DNA from 2 places in the Streptomyces sp. NPDC002825 genome. Region 1 is predicted to be linked to the other one. Evidence: riboswitches for the same ligand, from Rfam matches in the RefSeq annotation. Region 1 holds a riboswitch; the other holds the start of a gene.
What was found. A riboswitch is a leader RNA that binds a small molecule or an ion and turns the genes downstream of it on or off. The one in region 1 is predicted to bind ZMP and ZTP.
Positions count from the first base shown of each region.

Region 2: it holds a riboswitch for ZMP and ZTP, as region 1 does, so the genes downstream of both, ABT041_RS06140 (bifunctional 5,10-methylenetetrahydrofolate dehydrogenase/5,10-methenyltetrahydrofolate cyclohydrolase) here and glyA (serine hydroxymethyltransferase) in region 1, are expected to answer to the same signal.

Region 1 covers NZ_JBEOVH010000028.1:37,729-41,930, reverse strand. The annotation lists gene ABT041_RS29255 (serine hydrolase domain-containing protein) at 1-409, shown strand, start outside; gene glyA (serine hydroxymethyltransferase) at 732-2,000, opposite strand; ZMP/ZTP riboswitch at 2,065-2,155, opposite strand; gene rocD (ornithine--oxo-acid transaminase) at 2,279-3,484, shown strand; gene ABT041_RS29240 (hypothetical protein) at 3,802-4,002, shown strand; gene ABT041_RS29235 (glutathionylspermidine synthase family protein) at 4,009-4,202, opposite strand, start outside.
Region 2 covers NZ_JBEOVH010000003.1:310,659-314,860, reverse strand. The annotation lists gene exaC (acetaldehyde dehydrogenase ExaC) at 1-454, opposite strand, end outside; gene ABT041_RS06145 (GAF domain-containing protein) at 497-1,789, opposite strand; ZMP/ZTP riboswitch at 1,924-2,029, shown strand; gene ABT041_RS06140 (bifunctional 5,10-methylenetetrahydrofolate dehydrogenase/5,10-methenyltetrahydrofolate cyclohydrolase) at 2,058-2,912, shown strand; gene ABT041_RS06135 (SWF or SNF family helicase) at 3,082-4,202, opposite strand, start outside.

The DNA.
Region 1 (4,202 bases):
CGCGCGGCTCGCCAACCGCTCCGACTACCTGAGGGCCGACGCCCCGGCCGCCGCGACCCTGAGCGCACGCGCCGTGGCCCGTATGTACGCGGCGCTGCTCGGCGAGGTCGACGGGGTCCGGCTGGTCCCCGCCGAGCGGCTGCCGCTGCTGTACGCGCCGCAGACCCGCGAACCGGACCGGATCCTCGGCGCCCCCATCCCCAAGGGCCTCGGCTACTTCCTCGAACGGCCCGAGACGGGCGGCGAGCCCACCGCGTTCGGCCACAACGGCAGCGGCGGCAGCACCGCCTTCGCCGATCCCGCGCGCGGACTCGCGTTCGCCTTCACCCGCAACCGGCTGAACGCGGGCGCGGACGACACCCATGCCGAGGACCTCGCGGCCTTGATCCGCGAGGCCGTGGGCGGGTAGCGGCCGGTCAGACGGGGAGGGCCGGGGCCGGGTAGCGGCCGGCCAGAGCGGGAGGCCCGGGGCCGGACGGCCGTCGGTCAGACCGGAAAACCCCGGGCCGGACAGCCGCCGGTCAGACCGGGAGGCCCGGGGCCGGACGGCCGTCGGTCAGACCGGAAGACCCCGGGCCGGACAGCCGCCGGTCAGACCGGAAAACCCCGGGCCGGACAGCCGCCGGCCAGACCGGAAAACCCCGGGCCGGACAGCCGCCGGCCAGACCGGAAAACCCCGGGCCGGACAGCCGCCGGTCAGACCGGGAGGCCCGGGGCCGGACAGCCGCCGGTCAGACCGGGAGGCCCGGGGCCGGGTAGGCGGCCATCAGGTCGGCGACCTCCGCGCGGACGGCGGCGAGGGTGTCCTCGTCGCCGGTGCCCGCCGCGGTGACGGCGCGGTCGATCCACTCGGCGACCTGGTCCATGTGGCCCGGGGTGAGGCCGCGGGAGGTGAGGGACGGGGTGCCGATGCGGATGCCGGAGGGGTCGAAGGGCTTCCGCGGGTCGTAGGGGACGGTGTTGTAGTTGACGACGATTCCGGCCCGGTCGAGGGCCTTCGCGGCGATCTTGCCCGGGACCTGCTTCGGGGTGAGGTCGATCAGGATCAGGTGGTTGTCGGTGCCGCCGGAGACCAGATCGAAGCCGCGCGCGAGGAGCGCCTCGGCGAGGGCCCTGGCGTTGGCGACGACGGCGTGGGCGTAGTCGCGGAACGACGGCTGGGAGGCCTCGCGGAGGGCGACGGCGATGGCGGCGGTGGTCTGGTTGTGCGGGCCGCCCTGGAGGCCGGGGAAGACGGCCTTGTCGAGGGCCTTGGCGTGCTCCTCGGTGGACATGAGCATCGCGCCGCGCGGCCCGCGGAGGGTCTTGTGGGTGGTCGTGGAGATGACGTCCACGTGCCCGACCGGGGACGGGTGCGCGCCGCCCGCGACGAGGCCGGCGATGTGGGCGACGTCGGCGACGAGGACGGCGCCGGACTCACGGGCGATCTCGCCGAAGGCGGCGAAGTCGATGGTGCGGGGCAGCGCGGTGCCGCCACAGAAGATGATCTTCGGGCGCTCCTTGAGGGCGAGCTCGCGGACCTCGTCGAAGTCGATGCGCCCGGTGTCGTGGCGTACGCCGTACTGGACGCCCCGGAACCACTTGCCGGTGGCGGAGACGCCCCAGCCGTGGGTGAGGTGGCCGCCCATGGGCAGGGCCATGCCCATGACCGTGTCACCGGGCTGCGCGAAGGCGAGGTAGACGGCGAGGTTGGCCGGGGAGCCCGAGTAGGGCTGGACGTTGGCGTGGTCGACACCGAAGAGGGCCTTGGCGCGCTCGATGGCGAGCGTCTCGACCTGGTCGATGTTCTGCTGGCCCTCGTAGTAGCGGCGGCCGGGGTAGCCCTCGCTGTACTTGTTCTGGAGGACGGTGCCGGAGGCCTCGAGGACGGCGGCGGAGACGTAGTTCTCGCTGGGGATGAGGCGCAGGGTCTCGGCCTGGAGCCGTTCCTCGGCGCCGACGAGGGCGGCGAGCTCGGGGTCGGCCGAGGCGAGTGCGGGGTGGTGCTGCGGGATGGTCATGGTGGTGTCCTCCGGGCGTTCGGCGGAACGGTCCCGGGGCGGAGGTGCGCACGGGACCAGGGGCCCGTGATGCCCAGGCGAGCGGCACCTCGTGTGGTGGAGCGCGCACGGCTCCCCCGGGGTCGCTTCCCCGTACGCCAGTCGCCGTGCGTGTTTCCAGGGTAGCTGGCGTGCCGTCGCCGAGGTTTCCCCGTCCGGCATCCGAGCGACGATAAGAAAGGGGCCACAGCCCCCTGGGGACGAGCCACCCCCCGAGCCGCAGGACGAACGGAGATCCCGTGTCGAGGACAGAAGACGCGATCGCTTCCGCGGACGCGCACAGCGCTCACAACTACCACCCCCTTCCGGTCGTCGTCGCCTCGGCGGACGGTGCCTGGATGACCGATGTCGAGGGCCGTCGCTATCTCGACATGCTCGCCGGGTACTCGGCGCTCAACTTCGGGCACGGCAACCGGCGTCTGATCGACGCGGCGAAGGCGCAGCTGGAGCGGGTGACGCTGACCTCGCGCGCCTTCCACCACGACCGGTTCGCCGACTTCTGCACGCAGCTGGCGGAGCTGTGCGGGAAGGAGGCCGTGCTGCCGATGAACACGGGGGCGGAGGCGGTCGAGACGGCCGTGAAGACCGCCCGGAAGTGGGGGTACGAGGTGAAGGGCGTGCCGGACGGGCACGCGAAGATCGTGGTGGCGGCGAACAACTTCCACGGCCGGACGACGACGATCGTGAGCTTCTCGACGGACCACGAGGCGCGGGACCACTTCGGGCCGTACACGCCGGGGTTCGAGATCGTGCCGTACGGGGACCTGACGGCGATGGAGGCGGCGGTCACCGAGAACACGGTGGCGGTGCTGCTCGAACCGATCCAGGGCGAGGCGGGGGTCCTGGTCCCGCCGGCCGGCTATCTGGCGGGGGTGCGGGAGCTGACGCGCCGGCGGAACGTGCTGTTCATGGCGGACGAGATCCAGTCGGGTCTGGGCCGGACGGGGCGGACGTTCGCGTGCGAGCACGAGGGGGTGGTGCCGGACGTGTACATCCTGGGGAAGGCGCTGGGCGGCGGGGTGGTGCCGGTGTCGGCGGTGGTGGCCGACCGTGACGTGCTCGGGGTCTTCCGGCCGGGTGAGCACGGGTCGACGTTCGGCGGGAACCCGCTGGCCTGCGCGGTGGCCCTGGAGGTGATCGCGATGCTGCGGACGGGCGAGTTCCAGGAGCGGGCGGCGGAGCTGGGCGAGCACCTCCACGCGGAGCTGGGGCTGCTCGTGGGCGGCGGCGCGGTGGAGGCGGTGCGCGGGCGCGGGCTGTGGGCGGGCGTCGACATCGTGCCGTCGAAGGGGACGGGCCGGCAGATCTCGGAGCGGCTGATGGAGCGCGGGGTGCTGGTGAAGGACACGCACGGTTCGACGATCCGGATCGCTCCGCCGCTGGTCATCTCGAAGGAGGACCTGGACTGGGGTCTGGAGCAGTTGAGGGGGGTTCTGTCGGACTGAGCGTCGGGAACGCCGGGCTCCCCTGGTGGTGCGGTTGGAAACCGCCTGCGAGGGGGGCATCGACAGAACGATCGGGTGCATGAGCGGTAGCAAGAAGTACTCGATCAGCCTGCCCGAGGAGCTCGCCGAGAGCGTGCGCAGCCGTGTCGGGGCCGGCGGTTTCTCCGCGTACGTCGCGGAGGCGCTGGAGCATCGACTCGCCATGGAGCGGCAACGGGAGATCGTGGCCGACTTCGAGATCGACAACGACCCGTCTGGGGGCGGACTACGAGCGGGTCCACCCGGCGCGCATCCAATGGGTCCTGTCCCGCATCGACGTGCACGACGTCACCCGGTCCGTGAGCGACGAGGCCGCCGTGCTCCTGCGGGAGCAGGGCCTGCACGGCCACAAGTACGCGATCGATGCCGTCCTGGCGGCGGTCGCGCGCCGCGCGGCGGGCCCGGTCACCGTCCTGACCCCGGATCCGGAGGATCTGACGCTGCTCTGCGGCCCGGCCGTCACCGTGGTGAAGATCTGACGGGTCCTAGAGGATCACGTGCGGGAGGAAGCGGGCGTACTCGTCGGTGACGAGCCCCGCCGACTCCCGGATGCCGAGCCCCGCCGCCTCGTCCTCGACGACCCACGCGCCGAGCACCACCCGGTTGCCGTCGAAGTCGGGCAGCGGGGCCAGCTCCTGGTAGCAGCAGGCCTCCCCGTCCCGTACGAAGGGCTCCGTAC
Region 2 (4,202 bases), on a different contig from region 1:
AGTGGTACGCCACGGTGTCGTCGTCGATCTCGCTCAGCGCGCCCTCCTGGGCCCGCAGTGCCCCCGCGAAGTAGCGGAAGTGGTCGATCGCGAGCGGGATGTCCGCGGCCAGTGTCTCCCGGACCGGCTTGCCGTTGTCCCAGGTCTCGGCGACCGCGAGCGCCTCCAGGTTCTGTTCCATGCGGTCCGCGATCCGCAGCAGGACCTGCGCCCGTTCCGCCGGCGCCGTCCGCCCCCACGCCGGGGCCGCAGCGTGCGCCGCGTCGAGGGCGCGCTCCACGTCCTCGGCGGTGCCGCGCGCGACCTCCGTGAAGGGGCGACCGTCGACCGGGCTGGGGTTCTCGAAGTAGCGCCCGGCCGCGGGAGCGACGTACTCGCCACCGATCCAGTGGTCGTAGCGAGCCTGGTACGACATGAGCGCGCCCTCGGTGCCGGGTGCGGCGTAACGGGTCATGGATGGCCTCCCTGGGACGCGCCGGCCGTCCCTGGCCGGCGCTCACGCCCGAGTGTGGAGACCCGTACGTTGCAAGCCCGTTGCACCGGCGGACAGTTCCGCCTCCAGGGAGTCGAGCCTCGCCCGTACGGGAGGAAGCTGGGGCGCCGGTACGGCCGCGCACAGCGCCCGCCAGACCACCACGTCCTCCTCGCCCCACGCGCTGTACGCCCAGTCCGCGAGCAGCCCCGGATCGCCCCGGTCGACCAGCGCGGCCCGCAGCCGGTCCGCGAGCCGTTCCCGCAGCCGTACGACCCCGGGCGCGGTCGACGCCGGAAGCAGCGGCCCCGCGTAGTCCCCGGCCGCCGCCGCGACGGCCCCCGAGGCGAGCCGACGGTCGACCGTCGCGAAGTCCGCGTCCACCGCCCCCGCGAGGCGGTACGGACGTGAGCGCAGCGCGTCGGGACCCAGCAGCGCGCGCAGCCGGGACAGCTCCGCCCGCAGCGTCACCGGTGTCACCGACTCGTCCTCGTACAGGAGCGTGAGGAGTTCGTCCCCGCCCACGCCCTCCGGGCGGTGCGCGAGGACCACCAGGATCTCGCTGTGCCGGCGGCTCAGCCGCAGCCGCCGCCCGCCCACCGTCAGCACCGCCTCGTCCCGGCCCAGCGCCGACAGCCGGAGCCGCCCCGGGTCCGGAGCCGGCCCGAGCAGCGCCAGCTGGGACTCCGCCGCCCGTGCCACCGCCTGGACGAAGCCGAGGCTGTGCGGATGCGCGAGCCGCTCCCCGCCGGTGATGTCGACCGCGCCGAGCACCCGCCCCGTGTGCGGGTCGTGCACCGGGGCCGCGGCGCAGGTCCAGGCCCGCACCGAGCGCCGGAAGTGCTCCGCGGAGACCACCTGGACGGGACGGTCGACGGCCAGGGCCGTACCCGGCGCGTTCGTCCCGACCGCGGCCTCCGACCAACGGGCCCCGGCCACGAAGTTCATGCCGCGGGCCTTGCGCAGGGTGCCCTGATGGCCCTCGACCCAGAGCATCCGCCCGGCCGCGTCGCAGACCGCCAGGAGATGCTCCCCGTCCGTCGCGTAGGCCCCCATCAGCTCCCGGATCACCGGCATCGCCGCGGACAGGGGATGTTCCTCCCGGTACGCGGCCAGCTCGTCCTCGTCCAGTTCGACCCCCGCCTCCCCGTCGCGGCTCACGCGCGCGCGTACCGACCGGCGCCAGGACGCGGCCACCAGCGGGCGGGCCTCCCGGCCGTGCGGGTCGGCCTCCGCGCCCGGGCCGACGCCCTCTGCCGGATCCACCACCGGGGCCCGCCCCGTCCGTTGTTCCCCGGCCACCCACGCATCGTTCAACTCGGCCTCCTCGTCGAGGTCGTCCCGGCCCGTCGCGCTCATCGTGGTGCGCCCGCGGGCCGCCGACAAGCCACCCCGCAGCACGGCATATGCACCCTGTCCGGGAGCGGCCCCCCACTCCTCACGTAGAGTGGGGCCCGGGCCGTGACTGGCGCTTGAGGTGGATCACCACCGGGGAGCGGCCCGGCGGGGCGTCCCTGTGACGCGACCGTGTCGATGCCGTGCGCCTGGGCGAACCACCTGTCACAGACGACGCCCAGGAGTTGCCATGTCCACCAGCACCGCCACCCTCATGGACGGCACGGCCCTCGCCCGCCGCACGGTCGAGGAGACCGCCGCCCGAGCCGCCGAGATCACCCGCCGCACCGGCGTCACGCCGTGCCTCGCGACCGTTCTGGTCGGCGCGGACCCGGCCTCCGTCACGTACGTGAAGATGAAGCAGAACCGCTGCGCGAAGGCCGGAATCCGCTCCAAGCACGTCGAGCTGCCCGCCGAGACGACCACCGAGGAGCTCGTCGCCGCCATCACCGCCCTGTCCGAGGACCCCGAGGTCCACGGCATCCTGCTGCAGCACCCGGTCGGGCCGCACATCGACGAGCGCGCCGCCTTCGAGGCCATCGCCCCCGAGAAGGACGTCGACGGCGTCACCATGGCCTCCTTCGCGGCCATGGGCTTCGGCCTGCCCGGCTTCGTCTCCTGCACGCCCGGCGGCATCATGCGCCTCCTCGACGCGTACGACGTCGAACTCAGCGGCAAGCGCGCGGTCGTCGTCGGCCGCAGCGCCATCCTCGGCAAGCCCGCCGGCCTGCTCCTCCTCGGCCGCGACGCCACCGTCACCTACTGCCACTCCCGCACCCAGGACCTCTCCTCGGTCGTCCGCGAGGCCGACGTCCTCGTCGCCGCCGTCGGCAAGCCGAACTTCATCAAGGGCGAGGACATCAAGCCGGGCGCCGTCGTCATCGACGCCGGCTACAACCCGGGCAACATCGGCGACGTCGACTTCGCCTCGGCCGCCGAGCGCGCCTCCCTCATCACGCCGGTCCCCGGCGGCGTCGGCCCGATGACCATCGCCGTGCTGCTCGCCCAGACGGTCGAGGGTGCGGAGCGCCAGCTCGGCCTGTAGGCAGCTGTACCGGGCGCGGGCTGTGACGGGGCGGCCACTCGGACCGGCGGCGCCGGTGCCGGTGGCGGGGTGGGCGCCGACGCCGGGGGGGAGCGGTGGTAACGGGGGAGCGTGTCGCCGCCCCCCCCGGCGTGCCGCGCCCACCCGGGCTGCCGGCCCACCGCCAACCTCAGCCCCCGGCTCCCGTAGCGCCCCCGGCGAGTGCCGTCGCCAGGGCCGCCGACGGGTCACGGTCCGCCGGGCCGGCCGGGGACCAGCGGGCCCCCGCCTTCAGGTACGGCCACCAGCGCCCGTCCTCGCCCAGCCGCAGCTGCGCCTCCGCGCCCACGACCGTCCACCGCGCGCCGCCCGCGCGCCGCAGCACCGGCCGCTCGTCGTCCGCCCAGGCCCCGGCGAGCCGGACCCCGGCCGGGTCGAGCGCCTCCGCGTCCGGCGTCCACTCCTCCTCCAGTACGGCGAGGGCGGCCGCGCCCCCGAACCGCCACGCGCGCGTGGCCAGGTCCAGCTCCGTCCGCGACCTGCCCGAACCGGAGGCGAGGCGCTCCGCGATCCGGGGCACGGGAGCGCCCGCCGCGAGCCGGACCGCGTCCTGACCGGTGGTCAGATGAGTCTCGGTCGGGTCCGTCACCGCCTCGTGCGCGCCGCCCGCACCCAGGACCGCGCCGAGCAGCCGGCACGCGCGCGTCGCCGCGTCCTGGGCGAGGAACTCGAGGGCCGCCGGATCGACCCCCGGCTCCGGGGGAGTGTCCGTGTCCAGGGACGGCGACCGCCCCGGCGCGGCCGGGAGCACCGGAGGGGCGGGCAGCGGCGGTACGAGGAACCCCGCCGCGAACACCTCCTCGGCCGACACGCCGGGCATGCCCCCGGCTTCCTCGAACCGGCCGCCGGCCTCCTCCCCGTCACCCGCGGACGGCGCGGCGGCCCGTGCCGTACTGCGCTCCTGGAGCTGCTCCAGGAGCGTCCGCTCGCCGCGCCCCCGCATCAGCAGGAGGACGAACGGGTCCTCGTCGAGGAGGCGCGCGACCTGGTAGCAGAGCGCCGCCGTGTGCGGGCAGTGGTCCCACGCCTCGCAGCCGCACTCCGGGTCGAGATCCCCGATGCCCGGCAGCAGGTCGAGCCCGGCCGCCGCCGCGTCCTCCACCAGGTGCGGCGGCATGTCGCGGTCGAGGAGCGCGGCGATGTGGCCCGCGCTGTCGACGGCGAGGTCGAGGAGCCGCTCCCACTGCTCCTCCGAGAACTCCCGCACCAGCACGTCGGCGCGGTACGCCGTGCCGTCGCGGTCCTTGACCA